2 regions of the Actinomadura sp. ATCC 39365 genome follow, and region 2 is predicted to be linked to the other one. Evidence: riboswitches for the same ligand, from Rfam matches in the RefSeq annotation. Region 2 holds a riboswitch; the other holds the start of a gene.
What was found. Region 2 has a riboswitch for cyclic di-AMP ahead of ACNF49_RS42955 (C40 family peptidase). Riboswitches for the same ligand answer to the same signal wherever they lie in the genome.
Positions count from the first base shown of each region.

Region 1: another riboswitch for cyclic di-AMP. It lies ahead of ACNF49_RS45715 (CHAP domain-containing protein); the one in region 2 lies ahead of ACNF49_RS42955 (C40 family peptidase).

Region 1 covers NZ_CP184335.1:9,551,955-9,557,565, forward strand. Annotated here, with positions in the region: gene ACNF49_RS45700 (Tm-1-like ATP-binding domain-containing protein) at 1-26, opposite strand, end outside; gene ACNF49_RS45705 (nuclear transport factor 2 family protein) at 37-534, opposite strand; gene ACNF49_RS45710 (TetR/AcrR family transcriptional regulator) at 632-1,180, shown strand; gene ACNF49_RS45715 (CHAP domain-containing protein) at 1,234-1,947, opposite strand; cyclic di-AMP (ydaO/yuaA leader) riboswitch at 1,961-2,099, opposite strand; gene ACNF49_RS45720 (luciferase domain-containing protein) at 2,361-2,708, opposite strand; gene ACNF49_RS45725 (glycosyl hydrolase family 18 protein) at 2,951-4,909, shown strand; gene ACNF49_RS45730 (PP2C family protein-serine/threonine phosphatase) at 5,070-5,611, shown strand, end outside.
Region 2 covers NZ_CP184335.1:8,892,465-8,898,075, reverse strand. Annotated here, with positions in the region: gene ACNF49_RS42965 (NYN domain-containing protein) at 1-1,044, shown strand, start outside; gene ACNF49_RS42960 (C40 family peptidase) at 1,177-2,103, shown strand; cyclic di-AMP (ydaO/yuaA leader) riboswitch at 2,466-2,629, shown strand; gene ACNF49_RS42955 (C40 family peptidase) at 2,760-3,242, shown strand; gene ACNF49_RS42950 (gluzincin family metallopeptidase) at 3,447-4,229, shown strand; gene ACNF49_RS42945 (M48 family metallopeptidase) at 4,241-5,611, shown strand, end outside.

The DNA.
Region 1 (5,611 bases), 660 kb from region 2:
AGGGTGCCCAGCAGCAGAACCGCCATGTCAGACCTCCTACGATCGGCCTTCCGACCTTACCCCGGCGATCTCCGCGTGGCGGATGCCGAGGACGTCCACGCCGTGCTCGGACAGCGGGCGGGAGCCGAAGATGCGGCGTTCCTCCTCGGTGATGGCGACGTCGTTGATGCTGGCCTCCCGGCGGCGCATCAGCCCCGACTCGTCGAACTCCCACTGCTCGTTGCCGTAGCTGCGCCACCACTGGCCGGCGGCGTCGCGGGACTCGTACTGGAAACGGACGGCGATGCGGTCGCCGGTGAACGCCCACAGCTCCTTGCGCAGGGCGTAGTCCAGCTCGCGGTCCCACTTGCGGCGCAGGAACCCGGCGATCTCGGCGCGGCCGGTGACGAACTCGCCGCGGTTGCGCCACACGGAGTCCTCGGTGTAGGCGAGCGCGACGCGCTCGGGGTCGCGGGTGTTCCAGGCGTCCTCGGCGGCCTGGACCTTGATCCGGGCGGTCTCCTCGGTGAACGGCGGAACGGGCGGGCGTGTCATGAGATGTCCTCTCCGATCGAGAGAACGGTCGTTCTCCCGGGTTGTGCGATAGCGTAGAGAACGATCGTTCTCCGCGGCAAGCACCTGGAGGGGTGTCATGGATCACGAGCAGCGGTTGCTGGACGCCGCGGGCGACCTCTTCTACCGCCGCGGGGTGCAGGCGGTCGGCATGGACGAGATCCGGGCCGCCTCCGGCGTCTCGCTGAAACGCCTCTACCAGTGCTTCCCGTCGAAGGAGGCGCTGGTCGTGGCCTACCTGCGGCGACGCGACGAACGCTGGATGACCTCACTCACCGCGTACGTGGCCGACGCCGGCGACCGCATCCCGGCGGTCTTCACGTGGCTGGAACGCTGGTTCACCGAGGACGACTTCCGCGGCTGCGGGTTCGCCAACGCCTTCGCCGAGCTGGGCGCCGGTTCGGCGGACGTCCGTACCGCGGTGCGCGAGCACAAGGAGCGCCTGCGCGCCTACCTGCGCTCGCTCGCCGAGGAGGCCGGAGCCGGCGACCCCGCCCTGCTCGCCGAGCAGTTGCTCACCCTGATCGACGGCGCCACGGTGACCGCGATGATCTCGCAGCAGCCGGGCGCGGCCCGCTCGGCCGGGCAGGCCGCGGCGACCCTGGTCCACCGGCACCGGCGGCCCTGAACGCGAAAAGAGCGCACCCCCCGCGGGGAGTGCGCTCTTTTCGCGTCGCAGGATCAGGCGGCGTACGACGGGTAGCCGTAGCCGACGACCTGGGAGGTCGGGCGGACGCGCTGCTCGACCTTGCCGTTGCCGGTGTTGCCCTCGATCGTGGAGATCGTGCCGTCACCGTTGTCCTTGACGACGAAGCCGACGTGCTGGATGTCGTTCAGGCTCTTGCTGCCGCTCCAGGAGAAGAAGACGACGGCGCCCGGCTTGGCCTCGGTGCCCCAGCGGTCGTTGGCGGCGAACCACTTGGCGTGGCTCACGGTGTAGGCGTCCCAGCCGACCTGCGGGCGGGCGCCGGTCTGCTCGCCGACCCAGGAGACGAACATCGAGCACCAGGGGGCGTTCAGGTACATGGCGCGGTTGCCGCCGTCACGCGCGGCGGTCTCGGCGGCGCGCTGGGAGTCGGCGTACCACTTCTGGAACTTGGTACCGCCGCCGTTGGCGTCCTCGGAGGTGCCGACCTGGGCGCGGGCCGTCGCCAGCACCTGGGCGGCGGTGACGTTGACCTTGCCCTTGGCGCTCTCGTCGGCGGCGCGGTTCTGCGCGACGTGCGGCTGGGCGGCCACGCCGGCGACCTTGGCGGTCTGGGTGGCGGTGTGGGCGGTGGTGGTGTCGGCGTTCACTGCCGCGTGCGTGCCGAGCACGCCGGCGACGGCGGTCGCGCCGAGGGCGATCTTGGCGAGGTCGAGCTTGTAGGCACGGTGAAGACGGTGCTTGGCCATGAGGGTGTTACTCCTTGCGCTTCCGTGCCGCTTGCCGGGTTAGCTGACGGGTTCGGGCGGGAAGCTGCCCTACGGCACCACGGTGCCGATTCACCCCATTGGACACATGGGTCCCCGGTTCCGCGCACAGGCGGATTCAGCGGTCTCTTGGTCAGGCGAAAGGGCTGACGCATCGTCTTCCCGGGCCCGGGAAAGGGCCTGAAGGTATATGTGCGACGCCCGGATGCGGAGATGTCCGCATCGACTCTGTACAACACGGGTCGAGCTTGGGTAATTCCCAGGCAATGCCATCCCTACCTGGGACGACTCCCCGTTCGGCTGTGTACAAGCAAGCTACCCGGCGAGTAATTCCCAGGCAAATGGCGGCATTGAATTCGACGGTGCGTGGGAGAAACGCTACGCACCGAATCGGTTCACGCCACGTGCGCCTTTATCGCCACGCTCGTGAGGGCCAGCAACAATTCCAGATCGGGCTCCGCGTCGACCTGCACGGCGACCCAGGCGCGGTCGCGGCAGGCATGGACCTGGTCGCACGCCCGCAGGTACGGCTCCAGGCGGCCGATGGCGGGGGCGGTGAGCCGTACGTGGATCTCGTCCCGGCCGGCCAGGCGCAGGATCTCGGTTCCGTGTACGGCGAAGGTGACCTGCTGACCGGTGCCGCTGACGTTCAGCGACGGCCAGGACCGTAACTCCGCGACCGCGCGGACCACGTAGGGCCCGCGTCGCGTGGGCGTCCGCCGCCAGGCGGAGATTCCTGCCACGCTCCAATGCTGAGCCACGGCTCACCCCGCCGTCAGCCCCCGTTCCTGAACCGTTATCCCGTCGTGAACGGGCGCGTCCAGGGTCTGACCGGCACGATTACGGACACCTGACCGATGAGTATTGACGCTCCCCCAGGCAGAGGCTACCGTCGATTCACAACTTAAAGGAAACTTTCCTAATAGTTTCCCCAGAAGTCTCCCATCCCACTCCCCACACACCCCCCAACGGATGTCGGAGCGACATGAAACACACCATTCTGAGCAAGGTCCTGGCGGGAATGGCGGCATTGGCCCTGCCCCTCACCGCGGCCGTGGCCGCCCCAGCGCTCGCCTCCGCCAGCACGGTGGCGTACGCGGCGGCCTGGGCCCCGTGGACCGCCTACACGGCGGGCACGGTCGTCACCTACAACGGCGTCGACTACGTCTGCCTCCAGGCGCACACCTCCCAGCCCGGCTGGGAGCCGCCGAACGTGGCGGCGCTGTGGAAGGTCTCCGGTGGCGGCGGCAGCGACACGACCGCGCCGTCGGTGCCGGGCAACCTGCGCTCGACCGGCGTCACGGACACGAGCGTGGCCCTGGCCTGGAACGCCTCCACCGACAACGTGGCCGTGACCGGCTACGAGGTCTACCGCGGCGGCACTTTGGTCACCACCGTCACGGGCACCACGTACAACGACACCGGCCTCACCGCGAACACGGCCTACAGCTACACCGTGCGCGCGCGTGACGCGGCGGGCAACCGCTCGGCCAACAGCAACCAGATCTCCGCGACGACCACCGGCGGCGGTGGCGGCGACGACAAGACCCCGCCGTCGGTCCCCGGCAACCTGCGCTCGACCGGCGTCAGCAACAGCAGCGTCTCGCTGGCCTGGAACGCCTCCACCGACAACGTGGCGGTCACCGGCTACGAGATCTACCGCGGCGGCACCCTGGTCACCACCGTCACGGGCACCTCGCACACCGACACCGGCCTCAGCGCCAACACGTCGTACAACTACACCGTGCGCGCGCGTGACGCGGCGGGCAACCGCTCGGCCGACAGCAACCAGATCACCGCGACCACCACGGGCGGCGGCGGTGGCGGCGGCAACAAGGTGCTGGGCTACTTCGTCCAGTGGGGCATCTACCAGCGCGGCTACCACGTCAAGAACATCGACACCAGCGGCTCGGCGGCCAAGCTGACCCACATCAACTACGCGTTCGGCAACGTGCAGAACGGGCAGTGCACGATCGGCGACAGCTACGCCGACTACGACCGCTTCTACCAGGCGGGCGAGAGCGTCGACGGCGTCGCCGACACCTGGGACAACGGCGCGCTGCGCGGCAACTTCAACCAGCTGCGCAAGTTGAAGAAGAAGTACCCCAACCTGAAGGTGCTCTTCTCCTTCGGCGGCTGGACCTGGTCCGGCGGCTTCGGCCAGGCGGCGCAGAACCCGACGGCCTTCGCCGACTCCTGCTACAAGCTGGTGGAGGACCCCCGCTGGGCCGACGTCTTCGACGGCATCGACATCGACTGGGAGTACCCGAACGCCTGCGGCCTGACCTGTGACACCAGCGGCGCGGCGGCGTTCAAGAACGTGATGTCGGCGCTGCGCTCGCGCTTCGGCGCGAACAACCTCGTCACCGCGGCCATCACCGCCGACGGCAACGACGGCGGCAAGATCGACGCGGCCGACTACGGCGGCGCCGCCCAGTACGTCGACTGGTACAACGTCATGACGTACGACTTCTTCGGCGGCTGGGACGCGCAGGGCCCGACCGCCCCGCACTCGCCGCTCACCACCTGGGACAAGATCCCGGTCCCCGGCTTCTACACCGACAACGCCATCCAGAAGCTCAAGAGCAAGGGCGTCCCGGCCGCCAAGCTGCTGCTCGGCATCGGCTTCTACGGCCGCGGCTGGACCGGCGTGACCCAGGCCGCGCCCGGCGGCACGGCGACGGGCCCGGCGCCCGGCACGTACGAGCAGGGCATCGAGGACTACAAGGTCATCAAGACCCGCTGCCCGTCCACCGGCACGGTCGCGGGCACGGCCTACGCCTACTGCGGCAACCAGTGGTGGAGCTACGACACGCCGAGCACCATCGGCGGCAAGATGAGCTACTCGAAGAACCAGGGCCTCGGCGGCGCGTTCTTCTGGGAGCTCAGCGGTGACACCACCAACGCCGAACTCCTCACGGCCATGAAGAACGGCCTCGGGTAAGTTCGCACGTCAGGGCCGGTCCCGGGTTCCGGGGCCGGCCCTTCGCCGTCTCCGGCGCGCCGCAGGACGGAACGCGGACGCCTTGGGAGAAGCTGGTCTCCGGGGGTGAACGACGATTCTGTGGGGTGGCGGGCACAGGCGGCCCTTCTTCACGACACCGGTGTTCCTGGTCGGCCTGATCGGGATCACGGCGCTGGTGGTCGGGCTGGACAGGTTCACCGGCGGGGGCGCGGAGCTCGTGCCGGTGCTGATCTTCCTGCCCGCGATCGTGTCGGGGCTGGGCTCGGTGTGGCAGACGGCGGTCGCGTCGGTATGGGTGCTGGCGGTGGTCTCGGCCTCGGTCGCCTATCTGGGCGGCAACCTGCGGACGAACCTGGAGGTCTCCGGCTTCACCGCGGCGTTCGGGCTGATGAGCGTGGTCGGCGCGAGCTACCGGATCCAGCGCGAGGAGGAGGTCCGCCGGTTGCGCTCGGCCGCCGCGGCGTTGCAGCGGCAGCTCGTCAGGCCGCTGCCGCTGCGCTCGCTCGACGTGGTCGTGGACGGCCTCTACCAGCCCATCGAGGAGGACACGATGGTGGGCGGCGACATGTACGAGGTGGCGCCGTCGCCGTACGGGACCCGGGTGATGATCGCCGACGTGCAGGGCAAGGGGCTGCCCGCGATCGGCGCCGCGCTGGCCGTGCTGGGCGCCTTCCGGGAGGC
Region 2 (5,611 bases):
CCGCCCGCCGCCGACCCCGTGCTGGTGGCTGCCGCAGCCTATCTCACCAGGCCGCCCGGCTGGGCGGAGATGATCGAAACCGCCCGCGCCGACCTTGAGCAGTCCGCCGTGGCGGCCGAGGGGTCCGAGCGCGAGGAGGCGGTGACGCGGCTGCGCGAGCAGCTCGCCGCCCAGAAGACCGCCGCCAAGGAGGAGGCCGACCGGCTGCGCGAGCAGATCAAGGCGGCCCGCGCCGAGAACTCCGACCTGCGGCGCAAGCTCCACGACGCCCGCGAGCGGGCCAAGGCCGCCACCCGCAGGGCCGAGGAGATGGAGCAGGCCGCCGACGACGCCCGGCACGCCGCCTCCACCGCCGGCAACGCGGGCGAGGCCGAGCTGCGCCGTCTGCGCGAGCGCCCGGCCGACGTGGAGAAGCAGCTCGAAGCCTCCCGCCGGGCCGCCCGCGAGGGCCGCAGCATCGAGGACGCCCGCGTCAGGGTGCTGCTCGACGCCCTCCAGGACGCCTCGGCCGGGCTGCGCAGGGAGCTGGCGCTGCCCACCACGATCAGCAGGCCCGCCGACTCTGTCGCGGCCAGCACCGGCGAGCGTCCGGGGGTGCGCGGCGTGCCCGCGCGGGCCCTGGCCGACGACGACCCGCAGCTGCTCGACCAGCTCCTGGCGCTGCCGCAGGTCCATCTGATCATCGACGGCTACAACGTCACGAAGACCGGCTACGGCACGCTCACCCTCGCCGACCAGCGCAACCGGCTGATGACCGGCCTCGGCGGGCTGGTCGCCCAGACCCGGGTCGAGGTGACGGTGGTCTTCGACGGCGCCGAGCTCAACGCGCCGGTGCAGGTGGTGGCGCCGCGCGGGGTGCGGGTGCTGTTCAGCGCGCCGGGGGAGATCGCCGACGACCTCATCCGCCAGCTCGTCCGGGCCGAGCCGCCCGGCCGGGCCATCGCCGTCGTCTCCTCCGACCGCGAGGTGGCCGAGTCCGTCCGCCGCATGGGCGCCAGACCGGTTCCGTCCGGTCTGCTGCTGCGCCGGCTGGGCCGCGCATAAGTTACGAATTAGCACTATTGGCGAGACCCCACCCGCCACTTCTGTACTATTTCGCCCCAGGTGTAATCCCTGGGAGGCGACGCTGTGAGGTTTGGCCGGGTGACGGTGGCCGCGGGTCTCGCGATCGGACTGATGACGGTCCCGATGGGTGCGGCGCTCGCTGATCCCAAGCCCACTCTCAAACAGGCCAAGGCCAAGCTCGAGAAGCTCAACGACAAGGCCGACAAGGTCGTCGACCGGTACAACACGGCGACCGAGAACTACAAGAAGGCCAAGGACGCCTACACCACGCTGAACGACCGCTACAAGCGCAAGCTGCAGACGGTCGCCGACCTGCGGGCCGAGATCATCAGGGCGGCGGTGGACTCGTACAAGATGGGCGGGGACGTCACCTCCCTGCCCGGCATGGTCGGGGTCGACAACCCCGAGAACCTGCTGGCCGGGCTGGCCATGGCCGGGCAGCTCTCGCGCGAGCGGCTGGAGAAGCTGGCCGCCTTCGACCGCGAGAACAAGGGCCTCAAGGCCGAGCGCGACAACGCCGAGACCGCGCTGGCCGACGCCGACAAGGAGCGGGACGCCGTCCAGCGGGAGCGGGCCGAGGTGCTGAAGCTGGTCGGCCAGCAGAAGAAGCTCCTGGACAAGCTGGGGGCCTACAACCCGGGCAACCCCAACAGCACCGGCATCAAGTACACCGGCCCCGCCTCGGGCAGCGCGGCCGCCGTCCTGCAGTTCGCCTTCGCCCAGGTCGGCAAGCCGTACATCTACGGGGGCACGGGCCCGCGCGGCTACGACTGCTCAGGGCTGACCCAGGCCGCCTGGCGCGCGGCCGGTGTCACGCTGCCGCGTACGACGTGGCAGCAGTGGGCCTGGGGCGCCGGCCGGAAGGTGGACATCAAGGACCTCCAGCCGGGGGACCTCATCTTCAGCGAGGGGCTCGGGCACGTCAGCATCTACGCGGGCGGAGGCAAGATCGTCCACGCGCCGCAGACGGGCGACGTCGTGAAGGTCGTCCGCCTCGCCGACTACCGCCGCCCCCTGGTCGGAGCCATCCGCCCCTGACCCGCCCCCTGACCGCCCGGCGACCGGAATCGCGGGCGGCTTCGGGCTGTCCGCGGCCCCTGGGGTGAAAGGGACAAACGGGGCGAAAGAGTCCTGACAATCGGGTGTGCCGCGAAGTGTGAGAAGGGTCACAAAGTGGTAACGGAACCCGCTGCTCCAGCAGGGATTTCCCCCTTTACTCCCACCTTTATCTGATCTTTACAGCCGGTGTCTCCCTTTGCCAAATCTTGACCCCTCCGCGTAGTTTCTGGCGTCGCGGTCAGCAAGCCATGCGCACCGCGGATCGACATCGGAACCCCCGATGCGGACCAGATGAAAATCCATCGGTCGCCGCCGATATCCCTATGCAGAGACAACCATCGGGCGGCGACCTGCCGAGTCCGTGCAGCCAGGAGGCACGGAGCCGGGGACCCAAAGATCCCGTAATCCCCCGGGATCAGGGGTGAATCGGCGCGTCATCGCGCCGTAGGGCGACTTCCAGGCCCGAATCCGTCAGCTAACCCGGTAGGCGTTCGTGGAAGACACAAGGAGAAATCCTGTCTACCTCCCTGCATAACCCCCGTCTGTCCCGTCTTGCCCTGAGGGGCGTCGCACTCACGATGACCGTGACGGCCGGAGGTGCGGCTCTCCATGCCGTGCCGGCCGAGGCGCAGACGGTGAGCGAATCGGCCGCCAGGCTCACCGCGGTGTCCAGCACCGCCAAGGCGGCCACTGCGAAGTCGGCCAAGTCGGCGAAGACCGCCAGGTCCGCCAAGTCGGCGAAGGCCGCGCGGCAGGCGTCGAAGGCCCGCAGGGCCGTCGCCGTCGCCAAGCATCAGGTCGGCGACCCGTACCGGTACGGGGCCACGGGCCCTGGTGCGTTCGACTGCTCCGGACTCGTCCAGTACGCCTGGAAGAAGGCCGGAGTGCGACTCCCGCGCGTGACGAACAGCCAGTTCGCCCGCATCGAGCGCAAGGTCTCCTGGCGCAATCTCAAGCCGGGCGACCTGATGTTCTTCAACGGGCTGGGCCACGTCGGCATGTATGTCGGCCACGGCAAGATGGTCCATTCGCCGCGGACCGGCGAACGGGTGCGCATCGACAAACTGGGCGGATGGCGGAAGTCGTCGTTCGTCGGCGCGGTGCGTCCCGGCGCGTGACAACGGGCCCCGCCCGGACCATCCCCGGTCCGGGCCGGGGCCTGTCGCATGCCCGGCCTCGTGAAGGGACCGGCCTCCTGAAGGGACCGGTCTGGCGAAGGGGCCGGCCTCGTGAAAGGGCCGGGAGCGTCCTGGGCCGACTAGCATCGGGCCGTGTCCTCGCAGGTGCGTCCGTCCCTCCGTGGTCCGCGTCTGCTCCTTTCGGTGCTGCTGCTGTCGACGGCGGTTCTCGTGGTCGCCGACGCGCCGCCCGCCGCCGTCCTGCCCGCCGGGGCGCGCGGGTTGTGGGGCGACGGCGGTCAGGTGGCCCGCGGCGCGCGGTCCGTGGTCGTGGGGCACCGCGCCGACCCCGGCGTGCTCGCCGACCTCGCCCGCCGGGCGGACCTCGCCGGACGGCGGGTGTCCGCGGTGCTCGGCCGGCCGGTACGCGCGCTGGTCGTCGTGCCGGACTCCGACGCCGAGGCGGCCGGGCTGGCGGGCACGGGCCCGCTGGACGGGTTGGCCGCGGTGGCCGACGGCGCCAGGGTGATCATCGTGCCGGGCTCCTTCGCGCGGCTCACCCCCACGGGACGCGACGTCGTCCTCACCCATGAGCTCACCCACGTCGCCGCGGGCACCGACCGGCTGCCCGTCTGGCTCTACGAGGGGTTCGCCGACTACGTGGCCTACCGCGACGCCGGGCTCCCCGTCGGGACGGCCGCCGCCGAACTCGCCGCCGACGTACGGGCCGGCCGGCTGCCGAGCGAGTTGCCCGGACCTGCGGCTTTCGCCCCCACGGCCGCCGATCCAGGACGGCTCGCGCGGGCGTACCAGGAGGCCTGGATGGCGTGTCGCTTCCTCGCAGACCGGTTCGGTGACGGGACCCTGGTACGGCTCTACCGTGATGCCCGCGTGGCCGGCGTCGATCAGGCGCTCGCCTCCGTGGGGCTCACCGCCGAGACGCTGGCGGCACGGTGGCGCGAGTACGTACGAGAGCAGCTCGCGTGAAGGGGAGGCAGATGAGCGAGCGGAACGACCCGCCCCGGGAAGGGGACGAGCCCGCCGGAGCGGTCGCCGGAGGGGCCGACGAGCCCGGCACGGCGGTCGCGGCGGCGCACGGCGGCGGTGTGGCCGTCAGGGACGACGGCGGTGACCGGCCCGGCGACGGTGGACCGCCGGAGCCGTCCGGCACGAACGAGCCCCCGGAATCCCCGGGACACCCCGACGACCCGGACGACCCGGACGACCCGGACGCCCGCCCCGACGCGGACGCCGACCCCGACACCGAGGACCCCCGTCACCCCCAGCCCCCCACCCCCGACGACCGCCCCCACGCGACCCGCGCCGGCGCCCCCGCCGCCGAGGGCTCGGACGGCTCCGGGAAGGGCCCCGAGAACCCCGACGAGCACACGGACGACCCGGGCAAGGGCGGCAAAGGCCGCGGCAAGGGCAAGGGCGGCAAAGGCGGAGGCAAGGGCGGAGGCAAGGGCAAGGGCCGCGGCAAGCGCAACGGCGACCCCGCCACCCCCCTCGCCGAGGACACCGAGGACGCCCCCGCCGCCGAGAACGCCGACGACGCCGAGCCCCGTCCCCGGCCCGGCAAGCTGACGGGAACGGCGGAGCACCTGATCGCCCGGGAACGGCAACGCGCGGAGTCCCGCTCCAGGCGCGCGGCCGGCGCCGCCCTCGCCCTGGTCGGCGGCGTGATCCTGGCCGTGGCCGCGTTCACCACCCCCTGGCGGGTCCTGGCGGCGGGCGCGCCCGCCGTCGCCCCCGACCCCGCCCGCGACTTCAGCGCCGCCCAGATCGCCAGGGCGCAGGCGTTCGACGCGGCCACCACCCTGCCCGGCTACATCTCGCTCGGTCTCACGGTCCTGTTCGCCGGGCTGCTGGTCCTGACGCCGTTCGCGGCCAAGGTGCTGGGCGTGCTCAGGGGCCCGTGGTGGGTGCGGGTGGTCCTCGGCGTGGTGGTGCTCACCGCGATCACCGAGGTGCTGAGGTGGCCGCTCGGCATGTGGTTCGAGACGATCCTGCGCGACTACGGCCTGTCCACCCAGGACTGGGCGGGCTGGACCGCCGACCGGCTCAAGAACACCGGCGTCAGCGTGCTGCTGACGGCCGTCATGCTGCTCGCCCTCGTGGCGCTGGCGCGCAAGGTGCGCCGCTGGTGGATCCCGGCCGCCGTGGGCGCGTTCGCGCTCACCCTGGGGGTGTCGTACGTCTACCCGGTGGTGTTCGAGCCGCTGTTCAACGACTTCACCTCCATGCCGCAGGGCTCGCTGCGGTCGGAGCTGCTGGCCATGGCCGAGCGGGACGGCGTCCCGGTCGAGGACGTGCTGGTCGCCGATGCCTCGCGGCGTACCACGGCGCTCAACGCGTACGTGTCGGGC